DNA from 2 places in the Paenibacillus sp. FSL R7-277 genome. Region 2 is predicted to be linked to the other one. Evidence: riboswitches for the same ligand, from Rfam matches in the RefSeq annotation. Region 2 holds a riboswitch; the other holds the start of a gene.
What was found. Region 2 has a riboswitch for cyclic di-GMP ahead of C173_RS21205 (flagellar assembly protein A). Riboswitches for the same ligand answer to the same signal wherever they lie in the genome.
Positions count from the first base shown of each region.

Region 1: it holds a riboswitch for cyclic di-GMP, as region 2 does, so the genes downstream of both, C173_RS34065 (anti-repressor SinI family protein) here and C173_RS21205 (flagellar assembly protein A) in region 2, are expected to answer to the same signal.

Region 1 is NZ_ASPX01000119.1:93,203-102,165, forward strand. It holds gene C173_RS31260 (aldo/keto reductase) at 1-795, shown strand, start outside; gene C173_RS31270 (hypothetical protein) at 1,620-2,930, shown strand; gene sipW (signal peptidase I SipW) at 2,932-3,534, shown strand; gene C173_RS31280 (TasA family protein) at 3,634-4,230, shown strand; gene C173_RS31285 (TasA family protein) at 4,268-4,858, shown strand; gene C173_RS31290 (helix-turn-helix domain-containing protein) at 5,179-5,511, shown strand; gene C173_RS34065 (anti-repressor SinI family protein) at 5,657-5,800, opposite strand; cyclic di-GMP riboswitch class I at 5,835-5,938, opposite strand; gene C173_RS31295 (2-oxoglutarate dehydrogenase E1 component) at 6,433-8,963, shown strand, end outside.
Region 2 is NZ_ASPX01000071.1:32,708-41,670, forward strand. It holds gene C173_RS21200 (aldo/keto reductase) at 1-157, opposite strand, end outside; gene C173_RS21205 (flagellar assembly protein A) at 188-1,837, opposite strand; cyclic di-GMP riboswitch class I at 1,915-2,007, opposite strand; gene biuH (biuret amidohydrolase) at 2,512-3,195, shown strand; gene C173_RS21215 (ABC transporter substrate-binding protein) at 3,221-4,234, shown strand; gene C173_RS21220 (ABC transporter ATP-binding protein) at 4,249-5,058, shown strand; gene C173_RS21225 (ABC transporter permease) at 5,055-5,807, shown strand; gene C173_RS21230 (ring-opening amidohydrolase) at 5,804-6,874, shown strand; gene C173_RS21235 (cupin domain-containing protein) at 6,931-7,359, shown strand; gene C173_RS21240 (PucR family transcriptional regulator) at 7,376-8,963, shown strand, end outside.

The DNA of each region.
Region 1 (8,963 bases), on a different contig from region 2:
TATACCCGGGGCAAGGCGGAGAAGGTGTTCGGGCAGATCTTCAAGGAGCGGCCGGGGCTGCGCGGGGACATCCTGCTCCAGTCGAAATGCGGCATCAAGCTGATGGAGCCAGGCGATATCTCCAATAGCTTCGACCTCTCCAGGGAGCACATTCTGTCCAGCTTCGATGGAACTCTCGCACGGCTGGGCACAGAGTATATTGATATTCTGCTGCTACACCGCCCCGACCCGTTAATGGACCCTGAAGAGGTGGCGGAAGCACTCCATCAGCTCAAGGCCTCCGGCAAGGTGCGCCACTTCGGCGTCTCCAACATGAGCGCCGCCCAGATCCAGCTGTTACAGACTTATTGCGACGAGCCGTTCATTGTCAACCAGCTGCATATGAGCCTGTCCCGGATCAGCTGGGTCGACGCCGTACTCAGCGTGAACCGCGACCCGTGGAAGGACATTACATTCCCGGAGGGCACCATGGAGTATTGCCGCGCCGGGAACATCCAGCTCCAGGCCTGGGGCCCCCTGGCCCAGGGACTCTTCAGCGGACGGCCGCTTGAAGGCCAGCCGGAGAATGTTGTGAATACAGCAGCCATGGTACAGAGACTTGCTAACGAGAAGGGCACAACGTCCGAGGCTATCGTGCTGGCTTGGCTAATGACGCATCCCGCAGCCATCCAGCCCATCATTGGCACCGTGAATCCACAGCGGATCGCCGCCTGTGCAGGCGCAGACCAGCTGGAGCTGTCACGCAAGGAATGGTATGAGCTGTACGTCACCTCGCGCGGGGAGAAGCTTCCCTAAGCTTGGATTTTACTGGAAATTACATGATTGAACAGGTTCAGATTCAGCGAAACCGGACATTTTTATAAAATAGCGGAGAGGTACTGTCCTTGTATGGACAGTACCTTCTTTGTGGCGAAATACGCTAACCCTGTCGTTTAGCCAACTGGTGCAGCATCCGAATTGTGATCGGTTTTTCGCACACATTGGGCCCACACGCCTCCCGCTGACCGATTGTGTTCGGTTTTTCACCTACATTGGGCCCACGCGCCTCCCGCTGACCGATTGTGTTCGGTTTTTCGCATACATTGAGTCCAATTACTTTCCTCATTCCCGTTCGCCGCCCACTTTCGCCCCATTCAGGGGCACTAATGCCCCTCATTCCCGCTCGCCGCCTACTTTCGCCCCATTCAGGGGCACTAATGCCCCTCATTCCCGTTCGCCGCCTACTTTCGCCCCATTCAGGGGCACTAATGCCCCTCATTCCCGTTCGCCGCCCACTTTTGCCCCATTCAGGGGCACTTATGCCCCTCATTTCCACCTCCCGCCCACTATCAGCGGATAACTCCTATGCACTTTACCTCCCCCTCGTCTCCCCCTCACCTTTCTCCGCTCCCACCAGCCACGCCCGCCTACCGTTCTTTATAAAGAACATTTGTGAAAAACAGCGAGATCGTCAGATAAATCGAGATATCTCATACATTTCGTACTTTATTGCGAACATTCCGCTGAAAATAACATTTTTCTTTTCTGAGCAGCACAGTGTATGATTTGCTTACGATATCGTTCTTTATTAAGAACGAATATAACGAATTTTTCATTAGTAACTCGAGAGGGGCTTAGCTATGTACCCCAGATCTGCCAAGCGGCGCAAACGGAAAACCAGGAAGCTCGGCCTGCGGATTCTGCAATCGGGTATGGCCGTATCTGTGCTCCTGATGTACACCTCAGGCCAGATCGGCAGCACCTATGGAGAGTTCAACACCTCCCAGGAACAGATCAGCTCCATCGGGCTGTGTTCAGTTTTCCCGGGTCAGATTGAGCAGTTGTTGTCGGAATTCAGCGGGCATCTAAACACCGTCATAGAGCTGAAAGCTTCCCTTGGCAGCCACAGCATCAGCGGAGTGTATAACACCTCAGTCGCTGCCGGAGAGCTGTCGCTTGCAGAGCTGGATCAGGCTGCGGACGAACTCTCGTCCGAGCTCACTCAAGCTGGCAGCGAGATCGACCTGCTGGAGAAGCAGCTGAGCTTCAATGGGATGGTCTGGCAACACATTCTGCAGGAAATTGGCAATGCAGCGGCCATTCTGCACAAGCTTGGAGGATATATGGAGAACCTCGATCCTAACTGTCTGGAAATCCGTGATGCCCAGTTCTTCGACCAGATTCAAGAGAGCCTTCATCAAAGCGGGATTCTGTCGGAATCGCTGGCAGAGACGTTAAGCGGAATTGTGCAGTATCTTGGCTCGATTCATGATATCGGCGGATCCTTGCCCACCGGCAATCCGGACCGCGTCTTGCTCCGGCAGGATGACTACAGCTTCCCTGCTGAAGAGCCTATCCTCTCATTCGTAACCAGCGCCTACCAAGCAGATTCGCAGGTATCCCCCGCGCTGCTGGCCACGTATGAGCAGTTGAATACCGAATTAACGGCGTCCAAGGATACCCTGTTCTCCACAATCCATACCTTACAGGAGCGGCTCACAGAAATCGCTGAAGCCAAAACAACCCTTGAGGACAAAGCGAAGGCACAGCAAGAGGAAGAGGAACGCCTGGCGCTTGAAAAGGCCGATAAAGCCAGAGCGGAGGAAGCCCAGCGGCTCGCCATAGAGAAGCAGAAGGCTGCTGACGAAGCGCTGAAGCTGGAGCATGAACAAGCACAGAACCAGCCGGCCGCAACCAGTCTTCCTGACAAAAGCCAGCCGGGAGAGGAGCCTGCTCCCGCAGCGCCTGTAGAGGACAATCCAGTCCCCACAGCTTCAGCAGCAGCAGAGGTTATTCCCACTGCCACTCCGGCGACTGAGATTGTTTTACCGGAAGCAACTCCAGATCCATTACCCGGCAGCGTAATTCCAGGCACTGTAATGGACGGCGCGCAGCCTGCTCCTACAGCTACACCGGCTCCACAATCTGAACCCAGCAAAGGCGGCGAATAAGATGCGCATCCGAAAAATAGTCAATACGATAATTTCCACTCTGATTCTTATAGTGTTCCTGGTGCTAATCACAGCCGTTGTCATCTCCAAAGCCTCCGGCGGCGAGCCCTCCTTCTTCGGCTACCAGATCAAGACGGTATTATCCGGCTCCATGGAGCCCGGCATCCAGACCGGTTCCATTGTGGCCATTAAGCCGGGCGGGGACATGACCCGGTTCCAGAAGGGCGATGTGATCACTTTTCTGAATCCCGATAATATCCTGATTACCCACCGCGTGGTCGCTGCCGAGCTGAACAGTGCTCTGGGGGAAGCCAGCTACACCACCAAGGGCGACAATAATGATTCAGCCGACACCGCAGCCGTCAGTTCCACGAATGTGGTAGGTGAGTACACCGGCGTGACCGTCCCCTATGTGGGCTATGCCATGAGCTTCGCAGTCTCCAAAGCCGGAAGCGTAGTGCTGATGATTATTCCCGGACTGCTCCTGCTTCTCTACGCGCTGTATTCTTCCTGGAAGGCCGTTGCGGCACTGGAAAAGAAGAATGCCCCGTCATCCGCAGCCAGCAGCGGCGGGCCGGATACTCTGACTGATCTCGTACAATGATCAATTGTCCTCTCCCGTTTACGAAACGCGGAGCCACAATACAGCTTGCCGGAAGCACCGGCTATGCACAAAGCAGACTCATAAGAGAGGGATGAACAAATGAACGTCAAAAAAACATTAGGTCTCGGCGTTGTATCGGCAGCATTAGGCTTAACCCTGGTCGGCGGAGGCACCTTCGCTTACTTCAGCAGCACTTCTACTTCCTCAGCTTCTTTTAACAACGGAACCCTATCATTACAATCTGATCCCTCCGTCATTGTTAATCTCAGCAATCTCAAGCCGGGCGATACCGTCTTACGGGACTTCAAGCTCAAAAATGACGGGACGCTCAATATTCCCAAAGTGGTACTGCGCACCTCATCGGCCATTACAGACGCCCAGGGAGACAACGGCTCCCATAATTTCAAGGATGATATTATTGTGACCTTCCTCGTGAACAAGGATAAGAAGGAATCGCCGCTCCTGGTCATCTCGCTGGCCGATCTGGAGCAGGAGAGTCCCGATCTGGTGGCCCGGGGAATTCTCGGAGCGATCTTAGGCGGAGAGAAGTCCGGCATCAAAGCCGGCACCTCGGATAACCTGACCATCCAGTTCGCCTTCAAGGAGACCCTCCAGCCGCAGAACTATTATCAGGGCGACACGCTTGCACTGACTCTGAATTTTGAAGCCAACCAGGAAAAAGGCACGCTCAAATAATTCCACAAAAACAAACCATTCGAGGAGGAAATAAATAATGGGTATCAAAAAAACATTGGGTCTTGGCGTAGCATCGGCAGCACTGGGCTTGTCTTTAATCGGCGGGGGCACCTTCGCTTACTTCAGCTCCACAGCTACCAGCACGGCAACCTTCGCAGCGGGTACGCTGAAGCTCGGCTCTTCCTTCAATACTCCGGTAGCGCTGACGAATCTGAAGCCGGGAGACTACACCGTCCGCACCTTCACCTTGTCCAATGACGGCACACTGGATATCAAATTCCTCAAGCTTGCCACCACTTACACCGTGACCGATGCCAAGGGCGATAACGCGGGCCAGGATCTCGGAGACCACTTCAAGGTCAAGCTCCTGGATAATACGTACACCGGCGGTTCACTAAGCGGTCATGTGCTGTCCGAGATCTCCCTGAAGGATCTAAAAAACACCCCCAGCTACGATCTCGTAGCAGCAGGTGTACTGCCAGGAGGGATTGCCGCCGCCGGGTCCAAGACCTTCAAGATCGCCTTCGAATTCGTAGACAACACGCTCGATCAGAACATTTTCCAGGGTGACGGCTTAGCTCTGAACTGGACCTTCGATGCTCTTCAAGGAGTGGGAGAAGCCAAGTAGATCAGGGGCCAGCCTATACAAGTGAAAATGGCTTTGCCGTCCTTTTATTAGGAAGGCAGCTTTCAGCAATCCATCAAGACGGCATATCCTCCCCCATCCGGGCCGGGTATGCCGTTTCTTTTTCCCCGCTGCCGGGTTCAAGGATTTTTGTCCGTTTTGCGGATTTTTGTTATACTGACAAGAGAAAACGGCTTTGCCGGCCTTTGAACGGGCGGTACCGTTTCAACGAGAAAGATAAGGAGAATGTATAGCGCGAAGCATATCACTTCTTATTTTTCACCAAAAAAAGTACGGAGGGCGTTGTAATCGTGTCAGATACTATGGGAAGCCGCATCCACAAACTCCGGCTGGAGAAGGGCTATTCGTTATCCGAGCTTGCCGATAAGGCTGATGTGGCGAAATCATACCTCAGTAATGTGGAACGGAACATTCAATCCAACCCCTCCATTCAATTCATCGAAAAAATCGCTGACGCGCTTCAGGTATCCATTCATGCACTGTTGTATGGCGGACTGGCAGAGACGGAAGAACAGGCTCTGGACGGGGAATGGTTCCGGCTTGTTCAGGAGGCCATGGCCTCCGGTATAAGCAAACGCGAATTCAAGGAATTCCTCGATTACCAGAAATGGCGCATGGAACAAAAGGACAACTAGACGAGCATTATATGCCACAGGGAAGACTCCGCACGGCAGGGAGGCCGCCTTCGGCGAAGGCAGCCTTTCAAGCGGCATACAGAAAAGGCACAGCGTACCGGACGCTGTGCCTTTTCTGTATGTATCCGAACAATGATGACCGCCCTTACATCGCCTGGAGCGCCTTCTCACTTAGAAACCGGCGGATATCCTCCGCCGCGATCCCCGCCTGCTTGGCAGACATCAGCAAGTGCACCCATTCTAAATCCAGATCTACTGCCTGCAGCTCGTCATTCCCCTGGTTGGACATATCCAAGAAATCTCCTCCTAGAATTTTCGCGTCCCCAGGCAGTCCGGCCATCATAGTAGTATTGCTACTTTGTAGTATTTCTACTTTAGATCCGAGACTTTGTGCCCCTGTCTTTCGGCAGGTTTACCTTTTACTGGACCCTTTCCATCATGAAAGGATCTGGCAAGAATCGATGAAACCGTTCTCCGCAATAACATTATACAAGATCATGTGCGATTAGTGTGTCGTTTTCTGGAATTTTTTTATTAAAAAATGTGAGGAAACTTAGCTGAAATTGCCAGCGGCTTGTATAAATATTTCCAGTTCCAAGTTCAAACACTAGCTAATAGTTTAAATATACTAAAGGGAACCCCATCCGCCCCGCCTTACCGCACCACGCAACATCGTATAGAGACAATTACCCATTTGTATGGATGACGGACTGTTATATGAGTTTTTCTATTTATGATAGTTCCGTATGAATACTGTAATGAATCATGCCAAATTGCGAACGGATTGACCGAAAGTATGAATTGATTACCCCGCCGGAAAGTAGCACAATAGGATGAGAATGAAACCGCAAACATTTGCAGCTCCGCCAAGTGGCACACTGGATGCCTCGCGTGGAGTTTATCCGTTAGGAGGACCTATTCATGGCAGTCAAAGAGCCCTATAACGACACAGTATGGAGCAAATACTACGGCCCCAACCTGGGCTACATCCAAGAAAGATATGAGCAATTTGTCAAGGACCCCTCTTCTGTTGAACAGCATTACCGCGATCTCTTCACCGTATCCGGCCCCCCTCCACTGGCACCCGATGCCGAGAGGGCTCCAAGGCCTGCCGTATCAGCAGATGCCGAGTGGCTCAAGAAGGCTGTCAAGGCCTCGAAGCTGATCGCCAATATTCGAATATATGGCCATATGGCCGCAGACATTGACCCGCTGGAACGCAGCACGAACCCGATGGCCAAATGGCTGGAGCTGGAGACCTACGAGCTTACCCGCGAGGATCTTAATGCCCTGCCCGCTTCGCTGATCTGGGATAATGCCCCTGCGGATGTGCATACCGCGATGGATGCCGTCCACAGAATGCGCCAGGCCTATACACAGACCATTGCTTATGAATTCGGGCATGTGCATGATGAACGCGAGCTGCGCTGGCTCAACAGCCAGGCGGAATCGATGACCTCCCCTGCCCCGCTGAATAATACAGAACGCAAAGAGCTGCTGAAGCGGCTGGTTCAGGTGGAGCATTTCGAGACCTTCCTGCACAAGACCTTCGTCGGCCAAAAGCGCTTCAGCCTGGAGGGCAATGATGCCCTTGTGCCGATGCTGGATGAGATTGTGCGGGCTGCCGCGCATGACGGCGCTGAGCATATCCTGATGGGTATGGCCCACCGCGGAAGACTTAATGTGCTGGCTCATATTCTGGGCAAGCCTTATGATATTATTTTCTCAGAGTTCCATCATTCGCCGAACAAAGAGCTGTTCCCTTCGGAAGGCTCCATGGGTGTGACCTACGGCTGGAGCGGTGATGTGAAGTACCATCTCGGGGCTGACCGTGCCGTCCGCGAAGGCGAGACCGTACGTACCCGGATCACGCTGGCCAATAACCCGAGCCATCTTGAATTCGTCAATCCTGTCGTCGAGGGCTTCACACGCGCCGCACAGGAAGAACGCAACGCTCCGGGACTGCCTAAGCTGAACACAAGCAAGGCTATGGCTGTGCTGATGCACGGCGATGCAGCCTTCCCTGGCGAAGGTATTGTCGCTGAGACGCTTAATATCGGCAAATTGCAGGGTTATCAGAATGGCGGTACCGTGCATATTATCGTCAATAACCGGATCGGCTTCACCACCGAGAGCGAGGATTCCCGCTCCACCCATTATGCCAGCGACCTGGCCAAAGGGTATGAGATTCCAATCGTGCATGTCAATGCCGATGACCCGGAAGCCTGCATTGCCGCAGTCCGTCTGGCCAGCGCTTACCGCCATATGTTCAAGAAGGACTTCCTGATTGATCTGATCGGCTACCGCCGCCACGGACATAATGAAATGGATGATCCCGAGACGACCCAGCCGATTGTGTACGGCAAAGTGCGGAACCACCCTACTGTGTACCGTGCTTATGCAGAACGCCTGGAGCGCGAGAAGGTAATCACAGCCGATGATCTTAAGAACATGATTGCCGAGGCGGAGAGCGTCCTCCAGCAGGCCTTCGATCAGATGAAGGAAGGCAAGCAGAAGAATGCGGAGTCCAAAACCGCCGTCGCGCTGGATAACAGCAGTCCCCAGCAGCGTCCGACAGCCTTCCCTCTGGCCGGTCTGCAGGAAATTAACCGCGAGCTGCTGCGCGTACCGGCGGGCTTCAAGGTCTATCCGAAGCTGGAACGGATTCTGCAGCGCCGCAAGGATGCGCTGAATGACGGAGAGCGGGTAGACTGGGCACTGGCAGAGACACTGGCCTTCGCTACCATCCTGAAGGATGGCACGCCGATCCGCCTCAGCGGACAGGATTCACAGCGCGGCACCTTCGCCCACCGCCATCTGGTGCTGCATGACAGCGAGAACGGCGAACTCTATTCTCCGCTGCATCAGCTGAGTGATTCCAGCGCTTCATTCGGCGTCTACAACAGTCCGCTGTCCGAGGCCTCTGTCCTCGGCTTCGAATATGGTTATAACGTGTTCGCACCGGAGACCTTCGTCATCTGGGAGGCTCAATATGGCGACTTCGCCAATGCCGCTCAGGTCATTATCGACCAGTTCATTTCCGCCGGCCGTGCCAAGTGGACGCAGCGCAGCAATCTGACGATCCTGCTGCCTCATGGCTATGAAGGCCAAGGACCAGAGCACTCCAGCGGCCGAATGGAACGGTTCCTCCAGCTCTCCGCCGAGGAGAACTGGACTGTAGCCAACCTGACCAGCGCTGCGCAGTATTTCCATCTGCTCCGCCGTCAGGCCGCGCTCTGCGGACAACCGGATGCCCGGCCGCTGGTGATCATGGCGCCGAAGAGCCTGATCCGTAACACGCGCAGCACCTCAGCCGGAGCGGATCTCGCTTCGGGCACCTTCCAGCCGGTTCTTCCCGAGCCGCTGCTCGGCAGTAAGCCGGAAGCCGTGAAGCGCCTCGTGGTATGCAGCGGCAAGGTGGCCATCGACCTGCAGACGGAGCTGGAGGCAAC
Region 2 (8,963 bases):
AGATATTGGCGGTATCGATGAAATTGATGCCCTGATCCATAGCGGTGTGCAGAATGCGGACCGAGGTTTCCTGATCTGCCCGTTTGCCGAAGGAATTGGTTCCAAGACCCAGGGCGGACACCTGCAGGCCGCTATTGCCCAGACGGTTATATCGCACGCTCTCACTTCTCCTTATATAGTAGTAGTCTTAGCAGGAATCACGCACAAGCAGCTTGCCGCCGGACTCCAGGCGGCTGTCCTGTGACCGGGCGAGATTAATCACCGCATGCTCCTCCTGGAGCAGCTCAATCTCCTCACCCAGCTTAAGCAGCAGCCTGGAGAAGCGGCTTAGGACACTGTCCGTGATGTACCCGGTGAATTGTCCCGGATGGGCGAATACCTCAAGCATCTGCCAGAGCTGGTCCGTGCCGGAGCCGAACGCCCCGTTCATACGGCTTAGCGCAGCCTGAAGATCACGGATCAGGCTGCCCAAGTGGCTGTATTTATCCTCCAGCAGCAGCATGACTACCAGGCCGTAATTCACGGATTGCTGGCGGGATTCCACATTCTTGGCCAGCTGGCGCGCTGCCTCAAGCAGTCCGTCCGTCTCTGTCCGCAGCAGGCATGCGAGGCTGTGCAGACGATGCTGCATTACCCCGGCGTGTCCGGCGTACAGGCCGCTGCCGGTGACCTGGCCGCTAACGTAAATACTGCCGGTGGCTATAATTGTAGATTGGCGGATATCGCCATAGACGTACACATTCCCGAGGGCTTCAATTCGTACAGGTCCTTCCAGATCTCCCGGTACAATGATGTCACCTGCGAACATAACATCGCCCGCAGGATCTGTCATCTCTCTGGCCAGAAGACTGACCGGAGGGAAGTCACATATCCGGACGCTGCCGCTTCCTCCGCAGATACGGGGCCTGCCGGTGTGCCGGGCTACGATATTGCCACAGGGAAGGAGCTTGGCATGATTACCGGCAGCAAAGTAGATATCCTGCGGCGGGGGAGGGGGCAGGACCCTTCCGTCTGTGTCGAGGCCGGGAATGCCTTCTTCCGGCGGCAGCTTGCGGGCGAAGACTTCGCCTGCAAAGGCAAAGGGGGCTCCCGGGAAACGGAGATACTCCAAGGGTTCCGCAGGCTTCTGACCCCGGGCTCCCTGTCCCTGAAGCATCCGGTTCCCCTCCAGTGTATGCTCAGGCAGCAGGAATTCCAGCCGGGCTTCCTTGCCGGGCAGCGGGGCTCTGCCTTCAGCGATGCATACGGGGAGATATGTAGGGTTCGTAAGCTCCGCGTACAGGGCGGGAATGTTCAGGTTGCGCAGAATAAAACGGTTGTCCAGTGAGGCGATAATCTGTTCTATGGTGAGCGTGGACAGCAGCATCGCCGGATTGGGCTGGGCACGGACGACCGCTTCGAAGGCGGCGGGGCAGTTGACCAGATTCCAGGCGTACTTCTCTGCACGGTATAAAGTGAAGTGGACCTTGAGCTTGTCAGGCGATACGGTAATTTCATATTGCGGCTTCTCACAGATCTCCCAAGTGATATAATCCGCCCTGGTCACCTCGGTCGGCTCTGTAACGGTCTTCCAGTTGATCTTCAGGACAACAGGGTGGACCGCAGAAATGCGGGCGGGAGCACCTCCGGGGAGCGGGGGAGTAATGAATATCTGGTTGTCCTGCACGAGGATAATTCCATTCTTATCTCCAGTTGTCCCGTCAGAAGCTCGGCCCTCCACAGAGAATGAATCCAGGAGACCTTTACGTTCGAGCATCAGGGACTCTACGAATTCATATCGGCTTGGTTCGATATCCTGCTGCGGCATGGTTGTAACCTCACTTTTTCGTATGATCAATGGCAATTCGTACAGAAAAAGAACATCATCAAGCCTGGGAGGCTTTCCCTCCTGAATAGCTGGCTTAAGTGGTCTCTATTGGCAGCCTGGCAACCGTAAACGCAGATTCCGGCGTTCTTAGGCCCATAGCTTTGCGTCCTGCCCTTTCGGGAAGTTTGCCTTTAGAAATAGATCAATGATATACATCCTGTAGAGGTGGGAGTTATGGTCGACTGTAATCGACAAAAAGAGTCATAAATAGTTCTTACGCGTCATTAACTTCTGCAAACAAGCTTAATTCTAGTACTTAAAGAGCTATTTTTCAACTATATTATGCCTATTTATCAAAAAACTCGAAATATGCAGCTCTATTTCGACAAAAAAACTGGTTTCCCAGCGCTTACAGCTTATGGAAGAGGCAGGGGGAGGAAAGTATGAGCATTCAACTGTTGGGACACCCTGGGCTTGGTAAGAATCGGAGTGTTCTTTTTTGATAAGCGATTTTGCGAGTGTTAATGTTATGTATATGTTAACTGTGTAAATAAACACAAACATTCAGTGTATTATTTCGTAATAAAACCGAAGACATCGCAAATTCATTGTAATATAATCTAACTCATACCAAGGAAACGCGAATTAATGTTAACTAATATAACATTAATAGAGATAGCGACATCAGGAGAGGAGCATAAACCATGCAGATTGCAGCAACACCTTACATCTGGCCTTATGACGGGGCTGTGGACCCGGCGAAGACAGCGCTGATGATTATCGACATGCAGACGGATTTTTGCGGCAAGGGCGGTTACGTCGAGAGAATGGGTTATGACCTCTCATTAACAGCGAGGGCGATCCAGCCCATTCAGCGGCTGCTGGCCCGTATCCGGGACATCGAAGGCTTCACCGTGATCCATACCCGCGAGGGGCATAAGCCGGATCTGTCGGATCTGCCGGCGAACAAGCGGTGGCGCAGCCGCCAGATCGGGGCCGAGATCGGCTCCGAAGGACCGGCGGGACGAATCCTCGTGCGGGGGGAGCGCGGCTGGCAGATCATTGATGAGCTGGCGCCTGCCCACGGAGAGTACATTATAGACAAGCCGGGCAAAGGGAGCTTTTACGCAACAGACCTGGACCTGATCCTGAAGAATAAAGGAATTACCCATCTGATTCTGACCGGTATTACTACCGATGTCTGTGTACACACCACGATGCGGGAAGCCAATGACCGCGGGTACGAGTGTCTGATCCTTGCAGATTGTACAGGAGCGACGGATGAAGCGAATCACCTGGCGGCGCTGAGTATGGTTCAAATGCAGGGCGGAGTGTTCGGCAGTGTAAGTGATTCACAAGCGGTGCTGAAGGCGCTGGAGCAATACTAAATCATTCATAAACGGGGGAATAACCATGTGGAACAAGTCCAGAACAAAAGCGCTGATGCTGTTAACCTCGCTAATGCTGCTCCTGACCGCCTGCGGTAACAATACGGAAGCCGGGAAGGCTGAAGGCCAGGGAGCGGAAGGCTCGGGCGAGCTGAAAAAGGTGGTGCTCCGGCTGAAGTGGATTCACCAGGCGCAGTTTGCCGGCTTTTATACCGCAGTGGAAAAAGGCTTCTATAAAGAAGCGGGGCTGGATGTTGAGATCCGCCCGGGGGGCTCGGATTTCCCGGCTGTGCAGATGGTAGCTTCCGGCAGTGAGGAGTTCGGAGTTACCGGTGCCGACCAGATCGTCATCGCCAGAGAGAAAGGCGTCCCGGTCAAAGCGTTGTCCGCGATCTACCGCAAAACCCCGTTCGTCATGTTCACGCTCAAAGAGTCAGGGATCAAGACGATGGAGGATCTGGTCGGGCAAAAGGTGGGCATTAAGCTGGGCGGCAACGAAGAGCTGACCTTCCGGGCCATGGAGAAAAGCGCGGGTATCGACCCTTCGCAAATCGAAGAGATGCCGGTCAAATATGATCTGAGTCCGCTGTTAACCGGTCAGGTCAAGGCCTGGCCCGGATATGTCATTAATGAAGTGCTGGCTGTAGAGGAGCAGGGCAAGGAAGTGAATATTATCGACCCGAACGACTATGGCATCAATTTCTATGCTGATACCTTGTTCACTACGGAGTCTATCATCAAGAAGGACCCGGAGATGGTCGCAAGCTTCGTGCAGGCGTCTATGCAGGGCTGGGATTATGCAGTAAAGCATCCGGAGGAAGCGGCGGAATTCGGTCTGAAGTATGGCGAGAAGCTGGATCTGAAGCATGAGGTCAATATGATGAAGGCCAGCATTCCGCTGCTGGATCCGGAGAAGCTCCCGCTGGGCTCAATGGACGAGGCATCTTGGGAGACATTGCAGAAGAATCTGGTCGAGCTGGGATTTGTGAAAAAGGAACAGGACATCGGCGGATTGTTCACCAACGAGTTTTTGAAATAAGGAGGGACCCGATAATGACAACAGCGATCAAAGAACAGCTGGATGCTGCCGCCGCGCGGCATCCCGGTACCCGGGAAACCATGCTCTCCCTGCGCAATTGCTCTCTTTCTTTCGGCAACGTGCCTGTGCTGGATCAGGTCAGCCTTGATGTATACCGCAATGAGTTCATTTCGATTCTTGGACCAAGCGGCTGCGGGAAATCCACAACACTCCGGTTGATGCTGCGGCTGTTAAGCCCGGAGGCCGGTGGAGAGGTGGCGTATGCTTCACCTGATCTGTCCCTGGGCATGGTCTTCCAGAAGCCGGTCCTGATGCCGTGGCTCAGCGCGCTGCAGAATGTCATGCTGCCGCTGGAGCTGGGCGAGAAGAAGAAGTTCAGCAAAGCCGAGGCACGTGAAAAAGCAGAAAGTGCCCTGAGCCTGGTCGGCCTCCAGGATTATCTGAACCACTTCCCGCATCAGCTCAGCGGCGGGATGCAGCAGCGGGCAGCGATTGCCCGAGCTCTGGCGGCTGATCCGACGGTGCTGCTGATGGATGAGCCGTTCGGCGCACTGGATGAGCTGACGCGTGAGAAGCTGAATTTCGAGCTGCTGCGGCTATGGGAGAGCCCGGAGACCAGTCTAAGCAGCATTGTGATGGTCACCCATTCGATCCATGAATCCGCGCTGCTGTCGGACCGGGTCGTGATGATGTCTCCCCGGCCTGCCGGTGTGACGGATATCATTCCGGTGACGCTGCCCTCCCCGCGTGAGGCGGGCATGGAGGAGCTGCCGGAATTTCACCGGATTGTCAAGGAACTGAGAAAGCGGGTGAAGCATCTATGACGGTCAAAATCAAAGACACCCTGTACCCGGTCACGTTTGCGCTCGGCTTCCTGCTGCTGTGGGAGTTGGCTGTACGTCTCCTGTCGGTTCCGATGTATCTTCTACCTGCGCCTACGCAGGTAGTCTCGGCTATCAATGGCTCGCTGTGGTCGCATACGCTGGTTACGCTGGGCGAAGCGCTGACCGGGTTCATTCTCGCCAATATCCTCGGCCTGGCTACCGCAGTGATTTTTGTTCATTCCAAGCCGATTGAGAAAGGGATGTTCCCGCTGGCCATCGCCCTTAAGACTACGCCGCTGGTGGCGCTGGCCCCGCTGCTGGTCGTCTGGCTGGGGACCGGGTATACCTCGAAGGTAATCGCTTCGATGCTGATCTGTTTTTTCCCGATTCTGGTGAACAGTGTCAAGGGGCTTAAGGCCATTGAATACGAAGCCTGGGAGCTGTTCTCCACCTACAAAGGGACGAAAAGCGAAATCTTTTGGAAGCTGCGCCTGCCGACGAGTCTGCCTTATATCTTCTCTGCCCTCAAAATCTCCACCTCGCTCGCGATAGTCGGTGCCATAGTCGGCGAATTTGTCGGAGCGAATAAGGGACTCGGTTATGTAGTGCTTGTCTCTTCCTATCATATGGATACGCCGGTGATGTTCTCGGCCATTATTGCTTCGGCGCTGTGCGGCCTGCTGCTGTTCTGGTGTATCGGGCTGCTGGAGAAACGGGTTATTTTCTGGACAAGGAGCGATGATCTATGATGAACTGCTCGGTCATTCGAATCCCGGCAGGCGCGCCGCATGATATGTCGGGATTAAGCGCAGCGGTGGAAGCAGGCCTGTTCCGGCCGGAGGAAGTGGTCGCGGTGCTGGGGAAGACGGAGGGAAACGGCTGTGTGAATGATTTTACACGGGGTTATGCTGTGATGGCCTTGAAAGGATTCTTTGCTGAAGCGGCAAAAGGAGGAGCTGCCGACATCTCTTATGTGATGTCCGGCGGTACGGAAGGGGTGCTCAGTCCGCACTTCACGGTTATCAGCCGCAGCGGGCAGAAGGAGCCGGGTATGGTCACTGATGGCCTGAAGTCACTCGCCATTGGAGTCGCCAGAACCCGGAGCTTCCGGCCGGAGGAACTGGGACGGCTCCCTCAGGTGGACGCCGTGGCGGATGCCGTGGCCCGTGCGGTCATGGATGCGGGCATCACCTCACCGGAGGATGTGCATTTTGTACAAATCAAATGTCCGCTGCTTACCGCTGAGCAGATCTATGAGGCACACAACCGTGAGGTATCGCTCGTCACAGAGGATACTTATAAATCGATGGGCTATTCCAGAGGAGCTTCTGCACTGGGTGCCGGGGTAGCGCTGGGTGAGGTGGATCGTGCGGCCTTGCAGGAGGAAGATATCTGCACGGACTGGACTCAATTCAGCGCGGTAGCCTCCACTTCGGCGGGCAGTGAGCTGTCCTGCTGCGAAGTGATTGTGTTCGGGAACTCACTGTCTGCGGACGGCCCGTACCACATCGACCATGCCGTGATGCAGGATGCTGTGGATGGCGCTGCGCTTCAGGGCCTGCTGGACCGTTATCCCGGTGAAGAGCTGGTGCAGGTGCTGGCCAAGGCGGAAGCCGATCCCGATGGCGTCATCCGCGGACGCCGCCATATCATGCTGGATGACTCGGATATCAATCATACCCGCCATGCGCGGGCTGTAGTCGGCGGTGTGCTGGCCTATGTCGGCGGCGACCCGATGATCTACGTCTCCGGCGGAGGCGAGCATCAGGGGCCGAAGGGCGGAGGACCGGTGGCGGCTGTGTTCCGCCGCAGGTAGCAGAGCTTTTTGACAGGAGCAATGTATTATCACTATCCATCATGGGGGAATCGAATATGCATACACAGGAAACGAAAGTGCTGGCAGCAGCAGATATGACATGGGAGCTTATGCCGAATCACATAGAGCTGTATCACCGGGAGATTGTCTCGGCAACGGAGGCGGACCGCCTGGGCATCCGCATGAGCTCGATTCTGTGGGAGAAGCTGGGGATCGGCGGCCAAGTCTTGCCGCATTATCATGATGTAGTCGAAATCATTCATATTACCGTAGGAGAGGTCAAGCTGCTATGTGACGGGGAGTGGTACAGCTACCGGGCCGGAGATACGTTCCATGTGCCTGCGGGCGTAGTCCATTCTGTCAGGAATACAGGGGATTCTCCTTCGGAGCAGATCAGTATTTTTGTACCGGCGGAGGCGGAGGTGCCGTCCAACAGCTTCTTCGGCACTACACTAATCGAGGATATCTATTCTTCCAAGCTATAGTAAAGGCGGCGGAGCCATGGGCAGCAATGTAATTACCGGTTTGACCTGCAGCGATATCCTGCTGATTCCCGACCTGAAGGAAGCGGCCCTGCTGGCTGGGGCCGGGGGCCTTGGACGTTATATTAACCGGGTCAATGTAATGGAGGTTCCCGATGTCATTGACTGGGTCCGTCCGGGAGAGTTCCTGATTACAAGCGGCTTCCCCTTTCATAACCGGCCGGAGCTGATCGCCGAGATTATTCCCCAGCTGAACCAGAAGGGAGTGTCCGCGCTCGGGATCAAAACCAAACGTTATATCGATGAGATTCCGCCGAGGGCGTTGGAACTCGCGGATCAGCTGGGCTTCCCGATCTTCGAGCTGCCCGCCTCCACCTCCTTCTCCGATGTGGTCCGCGACATTATGGAGCGGGTGCTGGTGCAGGAGGCGCGGGAGCTCTCGCAGCTGCAGAGCCGGTTCCAGAAGCTGTCGAAGCAGCTTCTCCATGGCGACGGGATTGAGGATTTCCTGCTGACGCTGGACGGGATGCTGCATAATCCGGTCGTCCTGCTGGATGATACCGATCAGGTCTTCTGTTCTCCGCAGGCGGATGCGCTACAGCTGGAGGAGCAGCTTCCGGCCTGGATACAGCTTCGCCAGGAAGGCAGTCTCGGCATTACATTCCTCACAGTTGGAGAACGGCGTATCCGAGCTTATGTCTCGGCTGTCAATGACAAGGGAGCAGAGCAATGTCTGCTGGTGCTGCTGGAGTGGAACAGCGAGCTATCGGTAGTGGATCAGTTAACGATTGACCGGGTCGGTATACTGGTCGGACTGGAGATGATCAATGCCGGGGCCCGCCGCGAGGTGGAGCTGAAGTATGTGGACCAGTTCCTGCAGGACTGGATCAGCGGCCGGATTGCCGCTGCCGAGGATCTGAAGCTGCGTGGCGCAGCCTGCGGCTGTCCGCTACCGGAGCGTCCGCTGCGTGCTGTAACCATCGGATGGCTGGAGGATAAGCCGGAGCTTAAGCAGCTGCAGCAGGTAGTGAAGCGGGTGCGTGCCCGGGCAGACCTTCAGCATGTGAAGCTCACCATCCTTGAAGGGGAGCTGGTGCTGACCGTGCCGGAGCAGCCGGAGCTTCCGCTGGAGGAGACGCTGGGTCGTCTGCTGGCCGAGATGAACCGGATAGTTGTCAGCGGGAGCTGCGCCTTCTGTATTGGCGATCTTGCGGACGGCCCTGATCAGGTGCGGTTCAGCTATGAATCCTCCCGCAAAATCGCCCGCATCCGCCAAATCAGCGGCTACAGCGGGTCTTATGTCGATTACCGGAAGCTGGGTGTCTTCCGGCTGCTGTACCATCTGCCCGAGCTGGAGGAGATCACCGAGTACAGGGATCAGTATATTGCTCCGCTGCTGGAGCACGACCGCAAGCATAATGCTTCGCTGCTCCAGACGCTCCAGCTGTATTTCAAATGCAACCGCAACGTCAAGCGGACCTCCGGCGAGCTGTTCACTCATTATAATACGGTCACCTACCGGATCGACCGGGCCTGTGAGCTGCTGGGATTAAGCCAGGATGACGGTGACGATATGCTGGAGCTGCAGCTTGCGCTGAAGCTGCATG